Regions from separate parts of the Priestia sp. RMT2NF4 genome, predicted to be linked through region 2. Evidence: riboswitches for the same ligand, from Rfam matches in the RefSeq annotation. Region 2 holds a riboswitch; each other region holds the start of a gene.

Region 1 (5,551 bases), on a different contig from region 2:
ATGAAGAAGCAGGATGGTGCTAAACAGTGGCAACTGCCGCTGTTTTTCTTGTTTTATAGAGATAATATGGCCTAAACTGCCTTTTAAAAGAGTTCTTTCTTGCAAATTTCTTTTAAAAAACAGGTGAACTGTGATACATTAACGAATATTGTATAGCATAAAGAAATGATGTTACTATACAACTGACGATTATGGGTGATGAAAATGGGGCTAATTGAAATTGAAAAAGTAATTATTGTCGAAGGAAAGTCAGATAAAAAGCGTATTCAAGATATCATTCGAGAACCAATTGAAATTATTTGTACAAACGGTACGATTAGTTTATCAAAGCTGGATGAAATTATTGACTGTACGTTTAACAAAGAGGTATACATACTCGTTGACTCTGATGATTCAGGGAATAAGCTGAGAAAACAATTTAAACGAGAGCTTCCGGAAGCAGAGCATCTATATATTGATAAAATGTACCGAGAAGTTGCTGCCGCCCCTAGACATCACATAGCAACAGTATTGCTGAGTGCCAATATCGATGTTAATGCAGAATTTTTAACATAAAAGGAATGAGCAACATGCAAGAATGGAGCGAAAAACAGCTGGATGATCAGTTAAAAGAAGGAGAAAGAGCCTTTATCTTTTTCCATACGCCTTTTTGCGGGACATGTCAGCTGGCAAAAAAAATGTTAACCGTGGCAGAAGCGATGCTGCCGGATGTAACCATCGGAATGAGCAATTTAAATTATATGCCTTCAAAAGCAGAATTATTTTCTATTGAAAGCGTACCTTGTTTGATTGAAGTGGAAAATGGTGAAATGGTAAAAAAACTCTACGCGTTTCATTCCATCGAGCACGTACTCGAGGAGCTTCGATAATCAAACGTTTGTTTAAAATGAAGAAGTGGAAAGAGAGCGAACCGTTGGGGCTGTTGAAATCTTGGGATATTATCCCAAGAACAAAATCTGTTGACAGCCTATCTGACACATGCTAAAATCACACTCATGAATGTTCATAAATGAATGAATATTTCCCAAAAACAAAATAATTGTTGCGAACTCTTATCAAGAGAGGTGGAGGGACTGAGCCCTGTGAAACCCGGCAACCGTCAGACTAACTGAAATGGTGCCAATTCCTGCAAAGCTATGCGCTTTGAAAGATGAGAGAAAGGATTAAATATCGAGCCTTTCTGTCATGCGCAGAGAGGCTTTTTTAATGGGGAAAATTGTTTTACGGCTTTTTCATCCTATAGGGCAACCTAACATAATTAAGTTTTTATTAAAGAAGGTGAAGAAATATGATTACATTAACAGACGTTACAAAAATTTATCAGGCCAAAAGCGGTCAAGTAACAGCTGTTGATAATGTGAATCTAACCGTTAACCAAGGTGAAATTTACGGAATTATTGGTTATAGCGGAGCGGGGAAAAGTTCTTTGATTCGCTTGCTAAACGGATTAGAAACACCAACGACAGGAACGGTCGAAGTAGCAGGTAATGATATTGGAAAAATTAAAGGCGGAAAACTCAGAAAAGCTAGACAAGAAATTAGTATGGTATTTCAGCACTTTAATATCTTGTGGTCGCGTACGGTACGAGAAAATATTGCCTTTCCGTTAGAAATAGCAGGGATTTCAAAAGAAAAAAGAATGAAACGAGTAGACGAACTTATTAAGCTAGTCGGGCTTGAAGGGCGTGAAGATGCTTATCCATCACAGCTTAGCGGCGGACAAAAGCAGCGTGTTGGGATTGCTCGAGCGCTAGCGAACAATCCAAAAGTATTGCTTTGTGATGAAGCAACATCAGCGCTTGATCCTCAAACGACAGATTCTATTTTAGATCTGTTAGTAGATATTAATGAGAAGCTAGGGTTAACCATTGTATTGATTACTCATGAAATGCACGTCATTCGTAAAATTTGTCATCGAGTAGCCGTTATGGAAAATGGGGCAGTAGTAGAAGAAGGACAAGTGCTAGAAGTATTCAGAAAACCTAAGCAGCCGATTACAAAACGATTCGTTCAACAGATTTCTGAACCAGAGGAAACGTTTGAAACGATTGAACAAGTAAAAGAGCTGTATCCAAGCGGGCAAATTATTCAGCTGACGTTTGTTGGCGGAAAAGCAGAGCAACCGCTCATTACAACGATTTTAAAACAGTTTGATGTAACGATTAATATTTTGCAAGGAAAGATTTCTCATACACAAACAGGTTCATACGGGACGTTGTTCGTTCATTTAGACGGAGAATTAACAGAAGTTGAAAAAGTCATTGCATACATTCATGAGCAGCAGGTAGAAGTGGAGGTAATGACAAATGCTTGAGAAACTATTTCCAAACGTTATTTTAGATGATTTTATTCAAGCGACAAATGAAACACTATATATGACGGCTATTTCAGTTGTAGCCACATTTGTTCTAGGTATTTTATTGGGCTTGCTTTTATTTTTAACGTCCAAAGGACAGCTTTGGCAAAACAAACCTTTATATGCCATTGTGTCGGCGGTTGTAAATATCTTTCGTTCCATTCCATTCATTATTTTAATTGTTTTACTGATTCCATTTACCAAAGCATTGGTAGGAAGTATTTTAGGCGCTAATGCAGCGTTACCGGCTTTAATTGTTGGAGCAGCACCATTTTATGCGCGTCTTGTAGAAATTGGTCTGCGTGAAATTGATAAAGGTGTTATTGAAGCTGCTAAATCAATGGGAGCCACAACAAGCACTATTATCTTTAAAGTGCTGTTACCTGAATCGCTGCCAGCTTTGATTTCCGGTTTGACAGTAACAACCATTGCGTTAGTCGGCTATACGGCAATGGCGGGTGTGATTGGAGCTGGAGGTCTTGGAAACCTTGCATATTTAGAAGGATTCCAGCGCAGTCATAATGACGTAACGCTAGCCGCTACGATCTTAATTTTGATTATTGTATTTATTATCCAACTTATTGGAGATGCGATTACTGCAAAAATTGATAAAAGATAAAGGGAGGATTATTTATTATGAAAAAATGGCTTTCAGCTTTAGCATTAACATCTGCGCTAGTAGTAGGATTAGCGGCGTGTGGATCTAACAATGGATCAAAAGATGAAAAGAAAATTGTCGTGGGTGCATCTAATACGCCTCATGCTGAAATTTTAGAACAAGCAAAACCTATTTTGGAAAAACAAGGAATTGATTTAGAGATTAAAAAATTCCAAGATTACATCTTACCGAACACAGCTCTTGCAAACAATGAAATTGATGCAAACTACTTCCAGCACGTTCCTTATATGAATTCAGTGCTAAAAGATCATAAAGGTGAAAAAGGGTATGATTTCGTAAGTGCCGGTGCCATTCACATTGAACCAATTGGTATCTACTCTAAAAAATACAAAAGCTTAAAAGATCTTCCGAAAAACGGCACAGTTATTATGCGTGATGCAGTAGCAGAGCAAGGACGTATTTTATCGATTTTTGAAAAAGCTGGCGTGATCAAATTAAAACCAGGCGTAAAGAAAACAGACGCACAAATTAAAGATATTGTAGAAAACCCTAAGAATTTAAAATTTAAAGCCGATGTTGAAGGCGGATTGTTACCTCAAATGTACAAAAACAATGAAGGTGACGCTGTTGTTATCAATGCTAACTATGCTATCGATGCTGGTTTAGATCCAGTAAAAGATCCAATCGCAGTGGAAAGCAAAGAAAACAACCCATATGCAAACATCATTACGGTTCACAAAGGTGACGAAAATAAAGATACAGTGAAAGCTTTAGTAAAAGTTCTTCACTCTAAAGAAATTCAAGACTACATTAAAGAAAAATACAAAGGCGGAGTATTGCCGGTAAATAAATAATAGAAGAAAAGCGCTTGCCCACTCTGGGCAAGTGCTTTTTTGTATGCATCAAAACGAATAACTCTTATTTTTCTCACGCATACTAACCGTGAAAACTTTACTGATGATGGGAGCTGACGTTATGCAGCAAGAAGCACGTCATTCAACTGAGCAAGCACTTCATGATTATAAAATGGGTGTTGGGAAATTTAGCGAAAAATTGCCGGAAGTAACAAAAACGTTTAATGCGTTTACTGAAGCATGTTTTGGAGAAGGTTCTCTTTCTAAAAAAGAAAAGCAGTTAATCGCGCTAGGAATCAGCGTAGTAGCTCAAGACGAGTACTGTATGATTTATCATACAAAAGGCTGCATTGATCAAGGTGCAACTGAGCAAGAAATTTTAGAAGCATGCGGAGTATCAGCGGCATTTGGCGGAGGCGCAGCGATGAGTCAGTCCGTTACGCTTGTCCAAGAGTGTGTTTCAGAACTGACTAGCCACACGCACTAAGTAAATAAAGCGGGTAAAAAGCTTGTCTTAGAAGGCTCTATCGAGTCTTTTAAGGCAACTTTTTTATGAGTGGATTTAGTCTTAAAAAACGTACATAATGGTTTAAAACCTTTTGGGTCAAAAGGTTGCTATAAGTTTTCATTTGTTATAAGATTGTAATGAGAATAAAATGAGAATAATTAAAAAGATATAGGTATATCGTTTTTTACTATATACGTCTATAACTGGAGGTTTTAATATGGCAGGGTCAACTTTAACAATTAAAGATCTTCATGTTGCAATTGAAGGTAAAGAAATTTTAAAAGGTGTTAATTTAGAAGTTAAGGGCGGCGAAATCCATGCAATCATGGGACCAAACGGTACTGGTAAATCAACATTATCTTCAGCAATCATGGGACATCCTAAATACGAGGTTACACAAGGAAGCATCACGCTAGACGGCGAAGATGTACTTGAGATGGAAGTAGATGAGCGCGCTCGTGCAGGTCTATTCCTAGCGATGCAATATCCAAGTGAAATCAGCGGGGTAACAAACGCAGACTTCCTACGTTCAGCAATTAATGCTCGTCGTGAAGAAGGCGAAGAAATTTCACTAATGAAATTCATCCGTCAATTAGACAAAAACATGGATTTCTTAGAAATGGATCAAGACATGGCTCAGCGTTACCTAAACGAAGGTTTCTCTGGCGGTGAGAAGAAGCGTAACGAAATTCTTCAATTAATGATGCTTCAACCAGGAATTGCAATTTTAGATGAAATCGACTCTGGTTTAGATATCGATGCGTTAAAAGTTGTATCAAAAGGTATTAATGAACTGCGCGGCAGCGAGTTTGGTTGCTTAATGATCACTCACTACCAACGTTTATTAAACTACATTACACCAGATAAAGTTCACGTTATGATGCAAGGTCGTGTTGTAAAATCAGGCGGACCAGAATTAGCGCAGCGTCTAGAAGCAGAAGGTTATGACTGGATCAAACAAGAATTAGGTATTGAAGACGAAACTGTAGAGCAAGAAGCTTAAGAGTTAGGAGGATCTCTATGACTATTGATACGAAATTACCATTTGATCAAGAGTACATCAGCAGCTTTTCAAAAGAAGCTAATGAACCAAGTTGGCTGCTAGATCTTCGCTTACAAGCTCTTGCGAAAGCAGAAGATCTTGCACTTCCAAAGCCAGATAAAACAAACATTTCGAAATGGAACTTTACTGCTTTTGACAAGCACACTTCACA
Region 2 (5,551 bases):
ATGGTACATCGCTTGTTCTTTTGTAAGCTTGCTGATTGGAGGTAAGACGCCGAAGGCATCAGCAGTTAAAAAGACAATAGCTGTAGGGTGCCCAGCAACGCTTGGCAATACCGTATTATCAATAGAGTCAATTGAATAAGCGGCACGAGTATTCTCTGTTAAACTATTATCATTGTAATCTGCTACTTTCGTATTTTGATTCAACACTACATTTTCCAGTACTGCGCCGAAGCGAATTGCATTAAAAATTTGCGGTTCTTTTTCTTCGGAAAGCTGAATGCACTTCGCGTAGCAGCCTCCTTCAATATTAAATACACCAGAGCTTGACCAACCGTGCTCGTCATCTCCGATTAAACGACGGTTTGCATCAGCAGAAAGCGTTGTTTTACCCGTTCCAGATAAACCAAAGAATAATGCAACGTCACCTTCTTCTCCTACGTTAGCAGAACAGTGCATGGATAGAATATTGTTTTGAGGAAGCAAGAAGTTCATCACTGAAAAAATAGATTTTTTCATTTCACCAGCGTATTCAGTTCCTCCAATTAGCACAATGCGTCGCTCTAATGAAAGAATAATGAAGGTTTCAGAATTCGTCCCGTCTGTTTCAGGATCAGCTTTGAACGTTGGAGCTGCTACAATTGTAAACGGCTTCACATCATCATTTGTTTTTTGTTCAGCTGAAGGGCGAATGAATAACTGCTGAGCGAATAGGTTGTGCCATGCAAATTCATTAACTACTTGAATTGGTAACTGATACTTTTTATCAGCTCCAGCATATCCATTAAAAACAAAAAGTTCATCCTGTTTCTTTAAGTGGGTTAAGACTTTTTTGTATAGCGCATCGAATCGCTGAGCAGAAATTGGCTGATTGACGGGTCCCCATTCAACCGTTTTTGAAGATACAGCATCGCTTACAATAAATTTATCCAAAGGAGAGCGGCCTGTATATTTTCCGGTTTCGACTGACACAGCACCTGTAGAAGTCAGCGTTCCTTCGCGTCGAGCTAGAATTTTTTCAACAAGTTGTGGAACAGATAATTGGTGTTTTGTTGTTTTTAATTGAAGCAAACCATTTAATTCGATAGACATATCAACAGTACTCATGTGCACTACCTTCCTTTTTTAGCTATTATTTATTCATTAATGTTTGAAATTTATAATTAGTATAACACATTTATTTAATTATTCTATACTATTTAACTAAAAATGTTTGTGCATTATAAAAAAATGTACGTTATACCTATTTTAGACACATGTATATGTGCTAGAAGCGAAAAAAGTGAAGCTATTTCAAGTGAAAGCCTTTTTTTGGTCTGTCTTGTTAACCAAACTTCGTGATCATTCTTAATAAGGTATACTATTTTTAAATTTGAGTATGTTACATTAAAACAGATTCAAACATAAAGAGATGATTTCCATTTGAATGTTGTTGACAGTGAAGCGCTTTTTCATGTATTATATGTCCTTGAACGGATACTCTCTTATCCCGAGCTGGTGGAGGGACAGGCCCTGTGAAACCCAGCAACCATCGTCATTTTTTTGTGTAGACGATAAGGTGCTAACCTGATGCAAGGGCACAACCTTGATCGATAAGAGTGAAAGGCTTATGTAGAATTTGATACCTTTCCTCGATACAAGGAAAGGTTTTTTTATATTTTTTAACGTGTAATGAAAATAAGGGAATGAGTACCGTATCACAATGTATCGTATTTATAAGGAGGAAAACTGATGTCAACACAACGTCGTCTGTTCACGTCAGAATCTGTTACAGAGGGACATCCCGATAAAATTTGTGACCAAATTTCTGACTCAATTCTTGATGCTATCCTAGCAAAGGATCCAAATGCTCGTGTTGCTTGTGAAACAAGCGTAACAACTGGTTTAGTTTTAGTAAGCGGTGAAATTACAACTTCTACTTACGTGGATATTCCTAAAACAGTTCGTGAAACAATTAAAGGAATTGGCTATACTCGTGCAAAATACGGATTTGATGCTGAAACTTGTGCAGTATTAACATCTATCGACGAGCAGTCAGCTGATATCGCTGCTGGTGTAGACCAAGCGTTAGAAGCACGTGAAGGTCAAATGTCCGATGAAGAAATCGAAGCAATCGGAGCTGGAGACCAAGGGTTAATGTTTGGTTATGCATGTAACGAAACAAAAGAATTAATGCCTCTTCCAATTTCATTAGCTCATAAACTTGCTCGCCGTCTAACAGAAGTACGTAAAGAAGAAATTCTTCCTTACCTTCGCCCGGATGGTAAAACACAAGTAACAGTTGAATATGATGAAAACAACAAACCTGTTCGCATCGATACAATTGTTATTTCAACTCAGCATCACCCAGAAGTAACGTTAGAGCAAATTCAACGTAACTTAAAAGAATATGTAATTAATCCAGTTGTTCCAAATGAGTTAATTGATGAAAATACAAAGTATTTCATTAACCCAACAGGACGTTTCGTAATCGGCGGCCCTCAAGGAGATGCTGGTTTAACTGGTCGTAAAATTATCGTTGATACTTACGGCGGATATGCTCGTCACGGCGGCGGTGCATTCTCTGGTAAGGACGCAACAAAAGTAGACCGTTCAGCAGCTTATGCAGCTCGTTATGTTGCGAAAAACATTGTAGCAGCTGATCTTGCTGATAAATGTGAAGTACAACTAGCATATGCAATTGGTGTTGCACAGCCAGTATCTATTTCAATTGATACATTCGGTACAGGAAAAGTTTCTGAAGAAGTACTAGTAGATGTAGTACGCAAAAACTTTGACCTACGTCCAGCAGGCATCATTAAAATGCTTGATTTACGTCGCCCAATTTATAAGCAAACAGCAGCTTACGGTCACTTTGGTCGTACAGATGTGGAGCTTCCTTGGGAGTTCACAGACAAAGCTGAAGCATTAAAAACTCAAGCTTTAGCTAAATAATAAAAAAAATCTCCGTGAAAACGGAGATTTTTTTTATGCCCATTGAATACCTTCAGCAGATTTTTCTACGACATCTTCATATTCTGAAAGCAAATGCTGAAAAATGGCGTCCCATGATTGAGTAAGAGCATAGTGTCTCGCTGCATGGCCAAAGTGAAGCCGCTGGTGCAAATCATCAAGTAAACCTGTAATAGCCGAACTGAATTCTTCTAAGGAGTGAGGTTTGCAAAGGTAGCCGTTTCGCCCGTGCTGAACCATCTGTTTAACTCCTCCTGCATTTGCTGCCACCACGGGAGTTCCAGAAGCAAGAGACTCCAGTACGACATTTCCGAACGTTTCTGTTTCTGAAGGGAAAACAAACAAATCAGATGAAGAATAGATATGAGCAAGTTGCTTACCTTCAAGAAAGCCTGTAAATGTCATATGCTCAGATGCTTGCTGTTGCATTTGTTCTTTTAAAGGACCATCTCCCACAATAAGCCAGTGAACTTGGTGGCGGATATGATCAGGTAAAGATCGGGCAATTTTTAGTAAAAAATCAGCGTTCTTTTCTTTAGCTAACCTTCCTACATACGTTAAGATGTAGGGTTTTTTTATATTATATTTAATACGAATATCAAAGCGGTCATAGTGGGGATGGAACAATTTGTGATTTACCCCTCGCGACCAAATAGCTACGTTGTGAAACCCTTGTTTTTCTAGCTGCTGTTTGGTCACTTCGGAGGGAGCGAATAATTTTTGTACAGGTTTATAAAACCATTTCATATATTTTTGCAGTGGTACACGCATTTTTTCAAGTTCATAGTGAGATAAATAATCATCAAAATTGGTATGATAAGAGCCGACAAGAGGAATACCTAATCTTTTTCCGTAATAGGAGCCGCAAAGCCCCATTGTAAAAGGAGTGGCCAAATGAATAAGAGAAGGGTTGAATTCCTGCAGCTGCTTTTTAATTTTTAGAACGTTTGGCAATGAAAAACGGCTGTTTGGATAAAGGAAAAACGGCATGCTAGGCGAGCGGTGAACATACGTTGAAAACGACCGATTATGAGCAAATTCAGGAGCAAATACCTGGATGGGAATTTGCTTTGATTTGACATACTGAGTAAATTGATAAAGTGTTTTAGCAGCTCCGTTAACTTCCGGAGCAAATGTATCTGTAAATAAAGCAATTCTCATGAGTACTCCTCCTATCAATTAGACTAAAAATATGTTCAGTGAAACAGCACCTGAAAAGATGCCGAGTATCAGGCCTACCATGACATCCGTCGGATAGTGCAGACCTAGATAAATTCTTGAAATGCCTACCGTTACTGCAAGCGGCAAAAGAACGGCAGCGAAGGCTGGGTAAGTAATCATCAGAGGGGTAACTAACGAAAAAATAGCCGTTGTATGCCCCGATGGAAATGAATGATCTTTTAATGGATTTTCTAATACTTTTGTATGCTTTAGTTGAATATAAGGCCGTTGTCTCGGATATAGCTTCTTAGCAATGGCAACAGGAATATGGCTAACGGCTAGAGAAAACGCACAAGCGTAAGCGACGGATGAAGGATGCAGAAATAGCAGCAAGCACGCTATCACAATGGTAAACGTGGCTCCGCCGGCATGAGTTAGTAAACGTAAAAATCTATTTAAGTGCTTTCGATCAAAATGTTGATTTACACTTTTGAATAATCGGCATTCGGCATCGTATACATACTGAATTAACTTGGCTTTCATAGAGTCGCTCCCTTTTTAATAAATACGTCTTTATTATTCAGTTTAATCTTTAATTGTGGAGGCAGTACTAAAACGATGTAAATTAATATGGAAATTTCTTTACAATTGTGGAGAGAATAGAACATGATTAGAGAGTTTGTGGAGATACTAAAAAAATTCCCTCAGTATGAATTTCTGAGGGAACGTTTCCTTTATAATGAAGAATCAGATTTCTTAATAGACTTATAATACTGCCCTTTTTCTACATATTCTGTACGAATGCGCTGCATATCTTTTAAATCCTCCTCAGTCAGAGTGCGGATTACTTTAGCAGGTCGACCGAGTGCGAGAGTATTAGGTGGTATTTTTTTACCGGGAGGCACTAAACTTCCTGCACCGATAAAAGCACCTTCACCAATTTCCGCACCGTCTAAAATAATAGAGCCCATGCCAATGAGCGCGCGTTTGCGGATGATGGAGCTGTGTAAAATAACTTGATGTCCTACTGTCACATCATCCTCAATAAGCAAAGGAGCATTTGGGCTTTGATGGAGTGTTGATTGATCTTGTATATTTACTCGTTTCCCGATAATAGTAGGCGAAACATCTCCTCTAATAACGGTGTTAAACCAAATGCTGCTTTCTTCACCAATGGTGACATCTCCAGTAATCGTGACATAGTCTGCCAGGAAGCAGCTGGGTGCAATATTAGGCATTTTTTCTTTATACGGATAAATCATCAAATCATCTCCCTTTATTAGTTGAAAAAAAGTAGTAAATCTTCTAATGTAAGTGTACAAAGGTTTTTAAAGCAGGTAAACAAAAAAAGGAAGAAGGAGTAACTCAAATGCATAAATGGGAAGCAGTAAATCCAAAAGGCGTTATTGTCATGGTCCATGGAGCAGCGGAGCATCACGGG
Region 3 (5,551 bases), on a different contig from region 2:
TTGCTTCCATATGAGGTTCTAAAAAGGCAACGGATGCTTTCATAACTTCCGCACTTTGAAGCACTTCTGCTACAATCAGCTGGTTGTCATTAAACAAACGTCCGACTTCCGCCATCCCCTTCATAAGCGGTCCGTTAATAATATCTAACGGATCATCATATTGAGCTAAAGCCTGTTCTAAATCAGGAAGCAATCCTTCTTTTGTACCTTCGACAATATACATTGCCAATCGTTCTTCAAGTGTTAACGTAGAAATTTCTACTTTTGCTTCTTTCTTTTTATCACGATAAAAGTCCGTAAACGTGCTTAGCGTTTCATCAGTTGTGTTAAATAATAACGCATTAGCAAGCTCAATTTCAGCTTCTGGAATAGAAGCATAGCGCTCTAATTTTTCTGTATTAACAATGGCATAATCGAGTCCAGCCTGCGTACAGTGATAAAGGTAAACCGCATTTAGTACTTCACGTCCGACTGGAGGAAGACCGAATGACACGTTACTTACGCCAAGAATGGTCAGGCAATCAGGCAGGGCTTCTTTAATCATTTTAATTCCCTTAACTGTTTCTTCAGCAGAACCAATATATTGTTCATCACCAGTCCCTACAGGAAACACAAGAGGGTCAAAAATAATATCTTTTGGATTAAAGCCATGTTTCTCAACAAGCAAATCATGTGAGCGTTTAGCAATCTCTACTTTTCTTTCTGCAGTAACGGCCATGCCTGTTTCATCGATTGTACCGACAACCAGAGCTGCACCGAATTTTTTTACTAGCGGCAAGATTGCATCAAAACGCTCTTCACCATCTTCTAAGTTAATGGAGTTGATAATGACCTTACCTTGCGAGTACGTTAAAGCTTTTTCAATAACTTTCTCGTCAGTTGAATCGATTACAAGAGGAACCTTCACTTTTTTTACAACTTCTTGAATAAATTCCTCCATGTCTTCCATTTCTTCACGGTCTGGATCTGCTAAGCAAATATCAATAACGTGAGCACCATTTTTAACTTGAGCACGCGCAATTTCAGATGCTTCTTCAATTTTCCCTTCCGCAATCAGACGCTTGAACTTGCGAGAACCGATTACATTCGTACGTTCTCCCACAAAAAGAGGGCGCATAGAATCGTCATATACAAGCGGTTCAATACCGGTTACAGCATGATTATGCTCGGAGCGATCAAGCGAACGAGGAGCAACCTCTTTTACCGCTTCAGCAAGTGCTTTAATATGAGCAGGCGTTGTACCACAGCATCCGCCTACAAAGTTCAGCCAGCCTTTATCAGCAAATCCTTTAATTTTTTGAGCCAGCAGCTCAGGGGACTCATGATAATTGCCTTCTTCATCCGGAAGTCCAGCGTTTGGATAACAGCTAACAGCTGAAGTGGCTAGGTCTGAAAGAGAGCGAATATGATCCGTCATAAATTCAGGACCTGTCGCGCAGTTAAGTCCGACTGAAAGAGGCTTCATGTGTTCCAGTGATAAGTAAAAAGATTCGATATCTTGACCAGCGAGAGTTGTTCCCATTGGCTCAATCGTTCCTGAAATCATAATTGGAACTTCTATTTTCAGTTTTTCAAACGCCGCTGTAATGCCTAAAAACGCAGCTTTTACGTTCAGCATGTCTTGACAGGTTTCGACTAGAAGTAAGTCGACGCCGCCGTCTAACAAACCCCGAGCTTGCTCTTCGTACGATTCTACTAACTCAGGGAATGTAATACCTCCCGTAACAGAGAGAGTTTTAGTGGTAGGGCCGATAGCTCCAGCTACGAACCTAGGCCATTCGGGAGTTGAATATTTATCACGGGCTGCACAAGCAAGCTTCACAGCTTCGATATTCAATTCATACGCCAAGTGGCCTAAATCGTATTCATCAAGTACGGTAGATGTTGAGCCAAACGTATTGGTTTCAATGATGTCAGCACCCGCTGCAAAGTACTCTTCATGAATGCGCTGAATCACATGAGGCGCTGTTCGGGTCAAATATTCGTTGCAGCCTTCATATTCTTCGCCGCCAAAATCTTCAGCGGTTAAATCAGCATCTTGAATCATCGTTCCCATTGCTCCATCGATGACGAGTATTCGCTTCTTTAGTTGTTGTTCGATAAGTGAGCTCATTTATATCTTCCTTTCTGATGTAACGAGTTGCTTGTCATGAATATAGCGTGTTAGAATTTCGGTCATTTCATAGCGCATAAACGGCGTAATTAAGTAAATACCGTCAAATAGCTCATATGCTGTATCAATTAAGTTTTTTGCAATCGCAAGGCCTTCGACTTCACCGCGAATCCGGTCATTTCCCGTTGCGTCCATACGTTCTAGAATATCTTCTGATAATTTAATTCCAGGTACTTCATGGTGAATAAATCGAGCATTTCTTGCGCTTGTTAACGGCATGATCCCGATGTATACCGGTGTTGTTAAATGTTTGGTTGCTTCATATACCTCTTCAATTTGCTTAGTTGAATAGAGAGGCTGAGTAATGAAATAGTGAGCCCCGCAGTCGATTTTCTTTTCCAAGCGCTGAACGGCTCGGTCTAAGTGACGCACGTTTGGGTTAAAGGCAGCTGCAATGGAAAAATTGGTTTTTTGACCAAGCGGTTTGCCGGAATAAGATAGTCCTTCATTAAACTGAGCGATTAAACTAATCAAGTCAAATGAAGATAAATCATAGACCGAAGTGGCGCCAGGGAAATCGCCAACTTTTGACGGATCACCGGTAATTGCAAGCACTTGATTCATTCCTAGCGTATGAAGTCCCATTAAATGAGATTGAAGTCCAATTAAATTTCGGTCGCGACAGGTAATATGAATAAGCGGTCGTGCTTTTGTTTCTTGTTGCATCAGTGTTGCCATTGCCAAGTTGCTGATGCGAGGTGAGGCAAGAGAATTATCAGCTAATGTAATAGCATCTACGCCGACTTTATCAAGTGCTTTTGCGCCTTCTAAAAATTTCGTCGGACCAAGCTGTTTAGGCGGATCCAGCTCGACGATAACGGAGCGGCGCTTCTTCACAATTTCGTGCATATGAGGTTTATCCTGCTGCTCACGCTCTTGAACCGTAACGGCTGGTCTCATTTTAACGACTTTGCTTGTAATCGGAGGCAGGTCTTTTAAGGCAGACGACATGGCGCGTACGTGAGCTGGTGTTGTACCGCAGCATCCTCCAATTAAGCGAACCCCTTGTTCGCGGAATAAACGCGCGCTTTCTACAAAGTAGTCTTCATTCGTTTCATATTCCAGCTTGCCTTCCACATACGCCGGAAGGCTGGCATTAGGGTAAGCAGATAAGAAAGCACGATCAGGAAGCGGTACTTCTTCAAGAGACTGAATCATATGATAAGGACCTAAACGGCAGTTTAGCCCGACAACATCTGCTCCCAAGTCTTCTAATTCTTTTAATGCATCTGCTAAAGGACGCCCATCTTGCAGTACGCCAATATCATGCAGGGAAACGTGGGTAATAATAGGCTTATCCGTTTCTTTTCTTGCTAGTGTAAGAACGGTCTTTAATTCTTCGAAATCATAGTATGTTTCAAATAAAAGGCCATCCACGCCTTCATTTAAAAGCCAAAACATTTGTTCACGAATGCTTCGCTTAACCTCTTCTAAGCTAATAGCATTTTTTTGGAAAGAACGAATTCCGCCGAGTGTACCAACCACGTAAGCCTGATCGTTTGCAGCTTGTTTCGCTAATTTTACACCAGCAACATTGATGTCTTTGACTGAATCTTCTAATCCATAACGGGCAAGTTTTTGATAATTAGCAGCGTACGTATTTGTTTGAATAACGTTTGCACCAGCTTCTACATAGGCTCTGTGAATACGAGAAACCTCTTCTGGTTTGGTGATGTTTAGTTCTTCAAAACAGCTGTCAATACCGTGTGAGTAAAGGAGGGTACCAGTGGCACCATCCCCAATTAAAATTTTAGACTTTAAATCTTCAAGTAACCCCATGTCAAAACCTCCTTAAATTGTTCCGCTTCTATTTCACGAGTGATTCGTTTTATGCAATATGCCGATAAAATAGAAAAAGTCTTCTTAAGAAGAAGACTTTTTTCGCCTTCTTATCTTCCAAGCAATAAATTAATTGCTTGCTGGATTTAGCACCATGTCTCTAACGACTGGTTGCTGAGGTTTCAAAGGGCCAGTCCCTCCACCTCTCATGATAAGAATCAATTGTATATAATTGAAACATATTTTTTTAAATAGAAAGAATACTTATTTAATAATTTATCTGATTTTTAGAAATTATACAACAGTAAATTGTGAATTTCCAGCAAATATTGAGGAAAATTTAAAAGCTAAAGGGAAAATATCCGTATATTTTGTTTGAAAACTGCCGTTATGTTAAGGGATAAAGGGTTTTCATGAAAAAAACAAGAAGGAAATAAAAAAACGAAAAATGAACAGCACCGGGTGAGGCGAGGATTTACATATAAAAGGCTCGTCTTTTTTTAACCGTTTCTACATATAGTGAACTATGAAGGGTAGAAGGGTGATGGGCATGAAAAGGTGGAAACTCACGCTGCAGGTTGCTGCTACGTATGTAGGCACCGTTGTAGGAGCCGGTTTTGCAACAGGCAAGGAAATTGTTCAATTTTTTACACAGTACGGGGAACTTGGAATGGTTGGAATTTTGGTCAGCGGCTTGTTTTTTATTTGGCTAGGTTCGAAAATGATGCTGCTTTCGCACGCAATTGGGGCTTCTTCTTATCAGCAGCTTAATACATATTTATTTGGTGATGTACTTGGAAAAGCGGTAAACGGTGTAATGATCGTCATTTTATTTGGAGTAACTTCAGTCATGCTAGCGAGTACGGGGGCAATAGGAAAAGAACAGTTCGGGCTGTGGCCTCCTGTTGGGATGATTTGTACAATTGTTTTAACTTATATATTTATCGCAAGAGGAATTAACGGTATTTTAATGGTTAATTCTCTTGTTGTGCCGATGATGCTTTCATTTGCTTTTATCATCTTTGTGCCAAATGTCAGCTATTTCTCACTGATTCAAACGAAGCCAGACTTAACGCTCGTCACACAGTGGAAGTGGGCGGTTAGTCCCTTTTTATATATTTCCCTAAATCTAGCTTTGGCTCAGGCCGTTTTAGTTCCATTAGGAAGCTCCGTGAAAGATAAGAGCGTGATCAAAAAAGGGGCCGTAATAGGAGGATGTGTACTTACGTTTATGCTTGTTTCTACTCATCTTGCCCTTTCCAATTTGCCTTATTCATTTCAACTTGATATTCCTATGAGTGCCGTTGTTAAAAATATCTCAGCGTGGGTGAATGTTTTATTTACGGTAGTTGTGTTAGGTGAGATTTTTACTACATTGATTGGAAATGTATTTGGAATCGCTAAACAGCTTCAATCATTTCTTCCCCTGAATGACAAACAAGCTTTTGCGTTTATTATCTTGGCATGCTTTATTATCGGGCAATTTGGATATGCTCAGCTTCTTGAGTTTTTGTATCCGATATTTGGCTATATTGGACTAGCTTTTGTATGGATGCTATGTATTAAAAAAGAAAAAATAAGCTAAAAGCTGGATTTTGC

The links. A riboswitch is a leader RNA that binds a small molecule or an ion and turns the genes downstream of it on or off. The one in region 2 is predicted to bind S-adenosylmethionine.
Region 1: another riboswitch for S-adenosylmethionine. It lies ahead of ACMX9J_RS20990 (methionine ABC transporter ATP-binding protein); the one in region 2 lies ahead of metK (methionine adenosyltransferase).
Region 3: another riboswitch for S-adenosylmethionine. It lies ahead of ACMX9J_RS16985 (bifunctional homocysteine S-methyltransferase/methylenetetrahydrofolate reductase); the one in region 2 lies ahead of metK (methionine adenosyltransferase).

What each region holds. Positions count from the first base shown of each region.
Region 1 covers NZ_JBLQZO010000005.1:309,080-314,630, forward strand. The annotation lists gene ACMX9J_RS20975 (YusG family protein) at 1-23, shown strand, start outside; gene ACMX9J_RS20980 (toprim domain-containing protein) at 205-555, shown strand; gene ACMX9J_RS20985 (thioredoxin family protein) at 570-869, shown strand; SAM riboswitch class I at 1,050-1,157, shown strand; gene ACMX9J_RS20990 (methionine ABC transporter ATP-binding protein) at 1,289-2,314, shown strand; gene ACMX9J_RS20995 (methionine ABC transporter permease) at 2,307-2,975, shown strand; gene ACMX9J_RS21000 (MetQ/NlpA family ABC transporter substrate-binding protein) at 2,993-3,829, shown strand; gene ACMX9J_RS21005 (carboxymuconolactone decarboxylase family protein) at 3,951-4,316, shown strand; gene sufC (Fe-S cluster assembly ATPase SufC) at 4,555-5,340, shown strand; gene sufD (Fe-S cluster assembly protein SufD) at 5,358-5,551, shown strand, end outside.
Region 2 covers NZ_JBLQZO010000004.1:37,236-42,786, forward strand. The annotation lists gene pckA (phosphoenolpyruvate carboxykinase (ATP)) at 1-1,104, opposite strand, end outside; SAM riboswitch class I at 1,479-1,596, shown strand; gene metK (methionine adenosyltransferase) at 1,729-2,931, shown strand; gene ACMX9J_RS17785 (glycosyltransferase family 4 protein) at 2,965-4,110, opposite strand; gene ACMX9J_RS17790 (phosphatase PAP2 family protein) at 4,129-4,653, opposite strand; gene ACMX9J_RS17795 (gamma carbonic anhydrase family protein) at 4,845-5,372, opposite strand; gene ACMX9J_RS17800 (alpha/beta fold hydrolase) at 5,480-5,551, shown strand, end outside.
Region 3 covers NZ_JBLQZO010000003.1:696,483-702,033, forward strand. The annotation lists gene metH (methionine synthase) at 1-2,113, opposite strand, end outside; gene ACMX9J_RS16985 (bifunctional homocysteine S-methyltransferase/methylenetetrahydrofolate reductase) at 2,114-3,952, opposite strand; SAM riboswitch class I at 4,060-4,170, opposite strand; gene ACMX9J_RS16990 (amino acid/polyamine transporter II) at 4,503-5,537, shown strand.